Regions from separate parts of the Streptomyces sp. NPDC006512 genome, predicted to be linked through region 1. Evidence: riboswitches for the same ligand, from Rfam matches in the RefSeq annotation. Region 1 holds a riboswitch; each other region holds the start of a gene.

What was found. Region 1 has a riboswitch for cyclic di-AMP ahead of ABZZ17_RS37255 (transglycosylase family protein). Riboswitches for the same ligand answer to the same signal wherever they lie in the genome.
Region 2: linked by a shared signal. The riboswitch ahead of ABZZ17_RS10970 (M23 family metallopeptidase) and the one ahead of ABZZ17_RS37255 (transglycosylase family protein) in region 1 are both predicted to bind cyclic di-AMP.
Region 3: linked by a shared signal. The riboswitch ahead of ABZZ17_RS22125 (M23 family metallopeptidase) and the one ahead of ABZZ17_RS37255 (transglycosylase family protein) in region 1 are both predicted to bind cyclic di-AMP.

The regions. Positions count from the first base shown of each region.
Region 1 covers NZ_JBEXPG010000089.1:3,100-6,364, forward strand. Annotated here, with positions in the region: gene eno (phosphopyruvate hydratase) at 1-417, opposite strand, end outside; gene ABZZ17_RS37255 (transglycosylase family protein) at 745-1,494, opposite strand; cyclic di-AMP (ydaO/yuaA leader) riboswitch at 1,497-1,667, opposite strand; gene ABZZ17_RS37260 (transglycosylase family protein) at 1,942-2,982, opposite strand; gene ABZZ17_RS37265 (cytochrome P450) at 3,097-3,265, opposite strand, start outside.
Region 2 covers NZ_JBEXPG010000011.1:123,357-126,621, forward strand. Annotated here, with positions in the region: gene ABZZ17_RS10965 (pitrilysin family protein) at 1-1,066, shown strand, start outside; cyclic di-AMP (ydaO/yuaA leader) riboswitch at 1,305-1,461, shown strand; gene ABZZ17_RS10970 (M23 family metallopeptidase) at 1,474-2,283, shown strand; gene ABZZ17_RS10975 (GntR family transcriptional regulator) at 2,502-3,167, shown strand.
Region 3 covers NZ_JBEXPG010000030.1:93,480-96,744, reverse strand. Annotated here, with positions in the region: gene ABZZ17_RS22130 (SGNH/GDSL hydrolase family protein) at 1-39, opposite strand, end outside; gene ABZZ17_RS22125 (M23 family metallopeptidase) at 202-1,227, opposite strand; cyclic di-AMP (ydaO/yuaA leader) riboswitch at 1,232-1,399, opposite strand; gene ABZZ17_RS22120 (tyrosine-protein phosphatase) at 1,716-2,537, shown strand; gene ABZZ17_RS22115 (aspartate aminotransferase family protein) at 2,556-3,265, opposite strand, start outside.

The DNA of each region.
Region 1 (3,265 bases):
CGGGCCGCCGAGGTAACGGAAGAGCGGCAGGTCCGAGGCCTCGGACGCGGCGTGCGCGACGGCCAGGGAGACGCCGAGGATGGCGTTGGCGCCGAGGGAGCCCTTGTTGTCGGTGGCGTCCAGGTCGAACATGGCCTGGTCGATCAGGCGCTGCTCGGTGGCGTCGTAGCCGACGAGCTCCGGGCCGATCTGCTCGATGACGGCGAGGACGGCCTTCTCGACACCCTTGCCGAAGTAACGGTTGGGGTCACCGTCACGGAGCTCGATGGCCTCGAAGGCACCGGTGGAGGCGCCGGACGGAACTGCAGCACGGCCGGTGCTGCCATCGTCGAGGCCCACCTCGACCTCGACCGTGGGGTTGCCTCGGGAGTCCAGGATTTCCCGGGCTACGACGACGTCGATGGACGGCACGAGCATCTCCTTCTGGGATGTGACGCTGGGTGTGCGGTGGCGTGTCAGGCCGTGGGATGGCCTTGCCGCCTAGAGCCTAACCGGCTCCGGGCACTCGGTCGGCCGACCGCCCGGGTCCTGGGACGAAAAAGGGCCCGAATACCCCTGTTCCAGGACATAGGTCTCTTGATCAATTCGAGTTCGACCCGTCGGGGCCGCCCGGATCGGTCCGGAAACGGGCCGGGATCGGGCCGGGAACGGCCCCGGACACGCCGCCGCCCGGCGCGTGGGGGGATACGCGCCGGGCGGGGGGATGCTGCGGGTGGATCAGGTGACGCGGTGTTGCGCCGGAGTTCAGCTGAGCTTCAGCTTCTGGCCCGGGAAGATCAGGTCCGCGTCCTTGACGATGTCCTTGTTCAGCTCGAAGAGCTTCTCCCAGCCGCCCTTGACGCCGTTCGCCTGGGCGATGGTGCCGAGGGTGTCGCCGGCCTTGACCTCGTAGGAGCCGTTGCCCGTCTTCGGGGCCTCGGTCTTGGGGGCCTGCGGCTTGGCGGCCGGGGTCTCGACGCGCTCGGAGCGGGAGACGGGGGCCTCGGTGCGCTTCGGCTCGGCCTTCGGGGTGGCCGGCTTCGCGGGCTTGGCCGGCGTGGCCGGCTTCGCGGGGGCGGGCTTCGCCGGCTTGGTCTCGGGCTTCGGCTTGGCGGGGGTGGTCGAGCCGCCGCCGTTGTACGAGGAGTTGGAGAGGCCGACGCCGCAGTGCGGCCAGGCGCCCTTGCCCTGGCCCTTGAGGACCTTCTCGGCGATGGCTATCTGCTGGGCCTTGCTGGCCTGGTTGGCCTGCGCGGCGTACGCCTTGCCGCCGTAGCCGGCCCAGGTGGAGGCCGAGAACTGCAGACCGCCGTAGTAGCCGTTGCCCGTGTTGATGGCCCAGTTGCCACCGGACTCGCACTGCGCGACCTTGTCCCACTCGGACGCGGTGGCGGCGCTGGCGGTACCGGCGGCCATCAGGGGGGCCGCGACGGCGACACCGGCGACACCGGCGAGCGTGACGATGCGGACGGCCTTGGAGCCGCGACGGTGCTTGCCCTTGCCGGAAAGCAGCATGGATTTCTCCTCACCGACGCCTTCGAGGTGAGCTGTCGGGTTCGGGCTGATGAGTTGCCCGGTCACGTGTCGAGCACGTGGCTTAACCCCAAGCCGGTACGCGGCCGTCTCTCAACGGCCTTTCCCGGCGCCTACCTTGGTTCCCCCGCTCCTGCCTTCGGCGCTTGCGCGACGACTGTTCCCCCCGTCCGCCGGCAGGATTCGGCGATGCGGTCGAAGGAGCCCGCGGTGGCGAGCGACTCAGAAGGTAGACAGGTCTCTCCCCGATGTTCAACGTGCGATATCGGGGAGAAACCGGCCTACTTGCATTCCTCAAAAGCACGTTTGTGCAGGTGAGGGGTGGGTTTGGGGAAGTTCCGGAACGAGACACGCCAGTTGACCGGAAGAGACGCATGTCTCACTTACCGATAACGGACATTCAGCTCTTTCCGGATGACCGAACTGCCCCTATTCCTTGGTTAGATCCAGGTTCTGACCGGGCTTGATGAGGTCCGCGTCCTTACCGATGACCTGCTCGTTGGCCTTGTAGAGCTCGTTCCAGCCCCCCTTGAGCCCCTTGGCGTCCGCGATCGCGGTGAGGCTGTCGCCGGGCTTCACGGTGTACGAGGGGTCCGACGTGGCGTCAGAGACGGTCTGCACCTCGATGGCGGCCGGGCCGCGGTGCTTGCCGCCGCCGTCGGCCGTGCCGGAGGGCGAGCTCGTGGGCGAGGTCATGGGCGAGGGCGTGGCACCCGGGGTGAGCGGGGCCGTGGGGGCCGTCGGGTCCACCGGGGTGGTGGGGGTGGCCGGGGCCGACGGGTCCGCCGGGGCGGTCGGGGCCGTGGTGGGCGGAGCCGTGGTCGGCGGCACGGTCGCGGGCGGGACCGCCGGACCGGTGGACGGCGCCGGGGCGTCGGGCTCGGGCATGACGGGCAGTCCGCTGGTGGGACCCAGCGGGTAGTCCGGCAGGCCGGTCGGCGGGGCCGTGGGGCCCTGCGGGGACGGGGTCGGGGCCCCGAAGTCGATCGGGGCGTCGGAGCCGGTGACGGGCACCGAGTCGTCCACCCGGGTCGGGGTGGGGGCGACGGGTCCGGCGGGCTTGGGGTCGCCCGGGTCCACGGCGGCGGCCGGACCCTGCTGGGTCAGCCCGGCCGAGGCGGCGCACAGCGGCCATGCCTGGGGGCCCTGGGAGGCCAGCACCCGTTCGCCCACGGCGATCTGCTGGGAGCGGCTGGCGAGGTCCGGACGCTCGGCGTAGGCGAGTCCGCCCGCGTTCTTCCACTGCTCCTGCGTGAACTGGAGCCCGCCGTAGGCGCCGCTGCCGTAGTTCGCGCTCCAGCTGCCGCCGCTCTCGCAGTCGGCGACCTTGTCCCAGGTGGCCGTTTCGGCCGCGCTCGCGTTCGTGGCGGCGAGCAGGGGCAGGGCGAGTGCGGAGCCGGTGACTCCGGCGGTGACGACCAGGGCGGGTACCTGGCGGGGGCGTCTGTGGCGGCCGTTCCCGGAACGCATGAGGCTGCACCTTTCGCATAACGGCGGGGTAACGGCAGAACCTAGCGGCCTTCGAACGATTGTCACAAGTTCGGCTGGTGACTGACGTGGGATCAGACGGACTTCCGCCGGGCCTCAGTTGTTTCGGGGTGTGAAGCGGACCGGAAGCGTGCGCAGGCCACGCATGATGAGTCCGCCGCGCCAGCGCAGGTCAGTAGGGGGAACGGCAAGTTCCAGATCCGGCAGACGCGTCAGCAAAGTCGCGAGCGCGGTCTGTCCTTCGAGACGGGCGAGCGGAGCACCG
Region 2 (3,265 bases), on a different contig from region 1:
TCTGCGGGTCTCCCTGGAGGTCCCGGCCTCCCGCCTGCACAAGGCGCTGGGCCTGCTCGCCGAGGCGCTGCGCGCTCCCGCCTTCGCCGACAGCGAGGTGGACCGCCTGGTGCGCAACCGGCTCGACGAGATCCCGCACGAGCTGGCCAACCCGCAGCGCCGCGCGGCCAAGGAACTCTCCAAGGAGCTCTTCCCGGCCACCCTGCGCATGTCCCGGCCGCGCCAGGGCACCGAGGAGACGGTGGCCCGCATCGACTCCGGGGCCGTACGCGCCTTCTACGAGGCCCACGTGCGCCCGGCCACCGCCACCGCGGTGGTCGTCGGCGACCTGACCGGCATCGACCTGGACGCCGTCCTCGCCGACACCCTGGGCGGCTGGACCGGCGACACCGCCGAGCCCCGCCCGGTGCCGGCGGTGACCGCCGACGACACCGGCCGCGTGGTCATCGTCGACCGGCCCGGCGCGGTCCAGACGCAGCTGCTCATCGGCCGGACCGGCCCGGACCGCCACGACATCGTCTGGGCCCCGCAGGTGCTCGGCACGTACTGCCTCGGCGGCACCCTCACCTCCCGCCTGGACAAGGTGCTGCGCGAGGAGAAGGGCTACACCTACGGCGTCCGCGCCTTCGGGCAGGTGCTGCGCTCCACCGCCGACGGCAAGGGCGCCTCGATGCTCGCCATCAGCGGCTCGGTGGACACCCCGAACACCGGCCCGGCGCTGGAGGACCTCTGGAAGGTGCTGCGCACCCTCGCGGAGGGCGGCCTGACCGACGCCGAGCGGGACGTGGCGGTGCAGAACCTGGTGGGCGTGGCCCCGCTGAAGTTCGAGACGGCGTCCTCCGTGGCGGGCACGCTGGCCGACCAGGTCGAGCAGGAACTGCCGGACGACTACCAGGCCCGGCTGTACGCGCGGCTGGCCGAAACCGGTACGGCGGAGGCGACTTCGGCCGTCGTGCGCGCCTTCCCGGTGGACCGTCTCGTCACGATCCTGGTGGGCGACGCGGCGCAGATCGCGGAGCCCGTGCGGGCGCTGGGGATCGGCGCAGTGAGCGTCGTCACCAACTGACCGGTGCGTGACCGGGGATCGAGCGGCGGGCGACCGCCGCTCGACCGGTAACTGACCGATTCTCAAGGGGCTCTGATGGAATATCCATCAGAGCCCCTTTTGTCCGTTTAGTGGTGTGGTTGCTCGTATGCGGTGTGGCGTACGCAACAATTGGGCTCGTCTGTTTGGCGATCCACTGATGATCCGCCTAGCGTCGGCCCTGCTGTTCGTCAGTTGTGCCCGCCGCATCCGCGGCACCGGACAGTGATCGCCGAGTCCCCGTCAGGCGCGAGCCTGGGGAGCCGGGGACCCACAGTCCCTGGGGTGAATCGGACCGCCTCGCAAGAGGAGGCCCGTAGGAGACCTTCCTGCTCCGAACCCGTCAGCTAACCCGGTAGGCGAGAGGGAAGGAAAGGATCACCCCCTTCATGGCGTTTGGCAGTCGTCCCACCGGCTCCGGCAAGCACCGCGGCTCCAGCCGTCTGAGCCGCAAGACCGCCGGCTACGCCGGCATAGCCGCCCTCGCCACCACGGGCGTGGTCGGCGCCCTGGCGGCCCCCGCCTTCGCCGCTGACAACTCGGGCCCCTCCATGGAGGACACCGGCCAGAACCCGGTCGTCGTCGCGGACGACCTCCAGGGCGACATCGAGGCCCAGGCCGCGTCCCAGATGCGTGACGCCGAGGCCGTCGCCGCCCAGGCGCAGGCCGCCGCCGACGCCAAGCAGCGCGCCGCGGAGGCCAAGCGCACCGCCGAGGCCGCCGAGGCCAAGGCGAAGTCCGAGCGTGAGGCCGCCGAGCGCGCCGCCCGCGAGGAGGCCCGCAAGCGCCTCAACACCTACGTCGCTCCCGTCGACGGCTCCTACGTCAGCACCTCGTACGGTGCGGGCGGCGCCATGTGGTCCTCCGGCAGCCACACGGGCATCGACTTCCACGCCTCCCTCGGCACCACGATCCGCGCGGTCGGCGCCGGCACGGTCGTCGAGGCCGGCAACGGCGGCGCGTACGGCAACAACGTCGTCATCCGCCACAACGACGGCACCTACACCCAGTACGGGCACATGTCCGCGCTGAGCGTCTCCGCCGGCCAGCAGGTGACCGCGGGCCAGCAGATCGGCCTCGCCGGCTCCACCGGCAACTCCAGCGGCGTGCACCTGCACTTCGAGGCCCGCACCGGCGCCCAGTACGGCTCGGACATCGACCCGGTCGCGTACCTGCGCAGCCACGGCGTGCGCCTCTGATCCACGCGGACCCGCGCGGCCCCGCACCCCGCTCCACGAAGAAGACCCCGGCTCACCGAGCCGGGGTCTTCTTCGCGTTCCGCGGCGCGTCCCGCGTGGCGTGAATTGTTTCGGATTTCCAGCCGTCCTCGGAAATTATCGTGTGTTGCAATAGAGTCGCAGCACGGTCACGATTCCGGCGACGGCGCCGGCAGCCGAAATCACGCGGAGGTCCGGTCTTGCGTATTCCTGCGCACGCGGTATGCACAGCGATCCGCGACGATATCGTCTCCGGGTTCTTCGGGCCGGGCGGCCGGCTCACCGAGGAGGTGCTCGCCCGCCGCTACGGGGTCTCGCGCGTCCCGGTCCGCGAGGCGCTGCGCACCCTGGAGTCCGAGGGGTTCGTCACCACGCGCCGCCATGCGGGCGCCTGCGTCGCGGAGCCGACCGAACAGGAGGCCGCCGACCTCCTGGAGCTGCGGATGCTGCTGGAGCCCCTGGCGGCCTCCAGGGCCGCCCGCCGCCGTACGGAGGCCCACCTGAAGGTGCTGCGCGGACTGGTCCGGCTGGGCCAGGAGAGGGCCCGCAGGGGCCAGGGGGAGGATCTGCGGGACCTGGGGGCCTGGTTCCACGAGACGCTCGCCCAGGCCTCCGGCAGCCCGGGACTGGTCTCCCTGCTGACCCAGACCCGGCGCAAGATCGCCTGGATGTACGCGGTGGAGGCCCCCGTGCGCCCCGTGGAGTCCTGGGCGGAGCACGGCGGGATCGTGGACGCCGTCGCGCGCGGGGACGCCGAGCGGGCCAGGGCCCTGACGGCGCAGCACGCGGCGCGCGCGGCCGAGGCGCACCGGCCGCGGGTGAGGACTCTGCAACCTGCCGTAAACATGTCGAGCGGCCGGCATTAACAAGAGCCGTATACAAAGGTGGCCGGATATTCGCGCGGCGCCGGGCGGTTCACGGGTGCCGTGTATTCCGGCCTGTGCGGGCAAATGTAATTACGCAA
Region 3 (3,265 bases), on a different contig from region 1:
CGAGCCGATGGTCTTGAGTGTCGTCGTCGTCGCTGCCACGGGAACACATCCTTCACCGCCGCAACCAACCTACGCCAACGTAATGAGGGGTTGACGGACCGTGATCTATACCACGCGGGAGATAAGGAATAAGTACACGTGGGGCCGGGACCCCCCTCGGGTCCCGGCCCCACGAGCGTCCGTGCCCGGCGGCGGCTGCCGTCAGAGGCTGACGCCCTTCGACCGGAGGTAGGCCAGCGGGTCGATGTCCGAGCCGTAGGAAGGACCGGTGCGGATCTCGAAGTGGAGGTGCGGGCCGGTCACGTTGCCGGTCGCGCCGGAGAGGCCGACGCGCTGGCCGGCGGTGACGGTCTGCCCGGCCGAGACGGACAGCGAGGAGAGGTGCGCGTACTGGGAGTACTTGCCGTCGGCGTGCTTGATGACGACCTCGTTGCCGTACGAACCGCCGGAGCCGGCGGAGACGACGGTGCCCGCGCCGACGGCCTTGACGGTGGTGCCGGTGCTCGCCATGAAGTCGACGCCGGTGTGGTAGCCGGAGGACCACATGCTGCCGCCCATGCGGTACGCGGTGGAGACGCCGCCGCCGACGGGCGCCACGAATCCGGCGCTCTTCGAGGGCGCGGACTGCTCGGCCTGCCCGGCGGCGGGGGCCTTCTGTTCCGGCGCGGACTTCTTGGGCGCCTTGGCGCGGGCGGAGGAGTCCTCGCCGGACGCCGCAGGACGGCTCGAGGAGCGCTCGGTCTTGGCGGGGCGGTCACCGGAGCCCGCCTCGGAGCCGGAGCCCTGCGCCGAAGCCGGGGGCGCCGCCTGCTCCTTCGCGGGGGCCGGCGCGCCGGACTTCGCGCCCGGGGCGCCGAGGGTCAGCTTCAGACCGGGGTGGATGAGGGAGGGGTCGGCGCCGACCGCCTCGCGGTTGTCGGCGTAGAGCTGCTCCCAGCCGCCGGTGAGGTGACGCTCGGCGGCGATCTTCGACAGGTAGTCGCCGGAGACGACCGTGTAGACCGTCGGCGCGGCGGCGGGAGCCGCGGCCGGTGCGGCCTGGACGGCGGCCGGAGCCTGCGGGGCCTGCGCGGGGACGGCGGCCGGGGCCGTCGAGGGGGCCGCGGCCTGGGCGCCGGTGGCACCCATCAGCGGCAGCGCGAGGGCCGCGCCGCCGGTGCCCGCGGCGGCGAAACCACGTGACATGGAGCGGGACTTCGGGCGGCGGTGCTTACCCTTTCCGGGCATGGCGAATTCCTCTCCGTCGCCTGCGAGGTGAGCTGTCGGGTTCGGACTGGAGATGTCCGGCCGTGCACGTCGGGGACGTGTCCGGCTTCACCCCGAGCCGTCCCGGAAGAAGGATCCGGTCCGGCGGCCTACCTGGTTCCCCCGCTCCTGCCGCGCGCGTCGATAGTCGGGTGCGGTTCCCGGGCGGCGGCAGGATTAGGCGGTCCACCCGGATCGGTCGTGAAGGTAATCGAGCGGGTCCGCAGGCAACAAGCCACGAATTCCCTGACGGAATCGCAGGTATGAGGGACCGACGGAATTCCGGTCACCCTCTGTCCATTCCGAACCACCAACAACGGCCCTGGCATGGGAATTCGGATTTCGCGATCGGGCACAGACGGTCACCGTATGATCTGGCTCACGGGGCCTGGCGCGATCTCGCCTCCACGTATGGCAAGTTGTTCCCAACCGGCGTAATTCGGACACCCCAGCGACGCGGAGGAGTACCCGTGACCCAGCAGATACCCCAGCCCCTTCCGGCGCGGCCCGAACCTGAACCGGAGCTGACGGGAGTGCGTAATTTCCGTGACGTGGGCGGGTTGCCGACCGTCGACGGACGGAGGGTCAGGTCGGGACGACTCTTCCGAAGCGGACATCTCGCGCATGCCACCGAAACCGGAGCAGAGTTCCTCGCTTCGCTCGGCCTCCACACCGTCTTCGACTTCCGCAACCGCGCCGACCACGCCCTGGAGGGGCCGGACGTGGTGCTGCCGGGGGTGCGCTACGTGAACATCCCGCTGTCCGATCCGGCCGACGGACGGGAGTTCTGGAAGATGGTCCGCGACGGCGACCTGGCCCAGCTGCGGTCCGTGCTCGGCGAGGGCAGGGCGGCCGCCCGCATGGCGAACTCGTACCGCACGATGATCCGTACGCGCACCGCGGAGCACGGCCGGGTCGTGCACGCCCTGGCCGAGGACAGCGTGCCGGCGCTGATGCACTGCGCGGCGGGCAAGGACCGGGCCGGCCTGTCGATCGCCGTCACGCTGCTGGCCCTCGGCGTCGAGCGCGGGGCGATCGTGGCGGACTACCTGGAGTCGAACGCCCCGCACCGCCGCTACCGGGTGCGCCGGGGCAGCGACGCGGCCGAGGCCCGCTCGCCCGAGGTGATGGAGCTGCTGGCGCCGCTCTTCGACGCGCGCGCCGAGTACCTGGAGGCGGCGTACGCCACCATCGAGGAGGAGTGGGGCGGGGTGGACCGCTACCTCGCCGAGGGTCTCGGGCTCGCGCCCGAGACCCTGTTCCGGCTGCGGGAGCGGCTGCTGGAACCGTAGGGGGTGACCGGCGGGCCGTCAGCGGTTGCCGACGGCCTGCTTCACCAGCGTCCGGCCGAAGTCCCACATGAGGGAGCCCCCGCCGTGCGCCTCGTCCATGACCTCGCGGAAGGCCCCGACGAACCGGTCCACGTCCCGCTCGTCCACGATCAGCGGCGGGATGAGCTTGATGACCTCCAGGTGGTCTCCGGAGACCTGGGTGAGGATCCGGTGCTTGCGCAGCAGCGGCACCACGACCATCTGCGCGAACAGCCCCTTGCGGGCCGCCTGGAGCATCGCCCAGCGGCTGCGCAGGCCGAGCGAGGAGGGCCGGCCGAACTCGATGCCGATCATCAGCCCGCGCCCGCGCACCTCGTGCAGCAGCTCGTACTCGTCCACGAGCGCGGCGAGCCGCCCGCGCAACAGGTCGCCCATGGCCCGCGCGTTGGCGGTCAGCTGCTCGTCGTCCATGACGCTCAGCACCGCCAGGCCCGCCGCCATCGCCTGCGCGTTGGACCCGAAGCTCGCCGAGTGGACGAGCACGCGGTCCATCGACGAGTACACGCGCTGGAAGATCCAGTCCTTGCCCAGGGTCGCGCCGACCGGCACGTAGCCGCCCGACAGGGCCTTGGCCACGCACACCAGATCGGGCTCGACGCCCGGCTCGTGTTGGTACGCGTAGAAATCACCGGTCCGGCCGAGTCCGGTCTGCACCTCGTCGGCGATCAGCAGCGCCTTGTGGCGGTGGA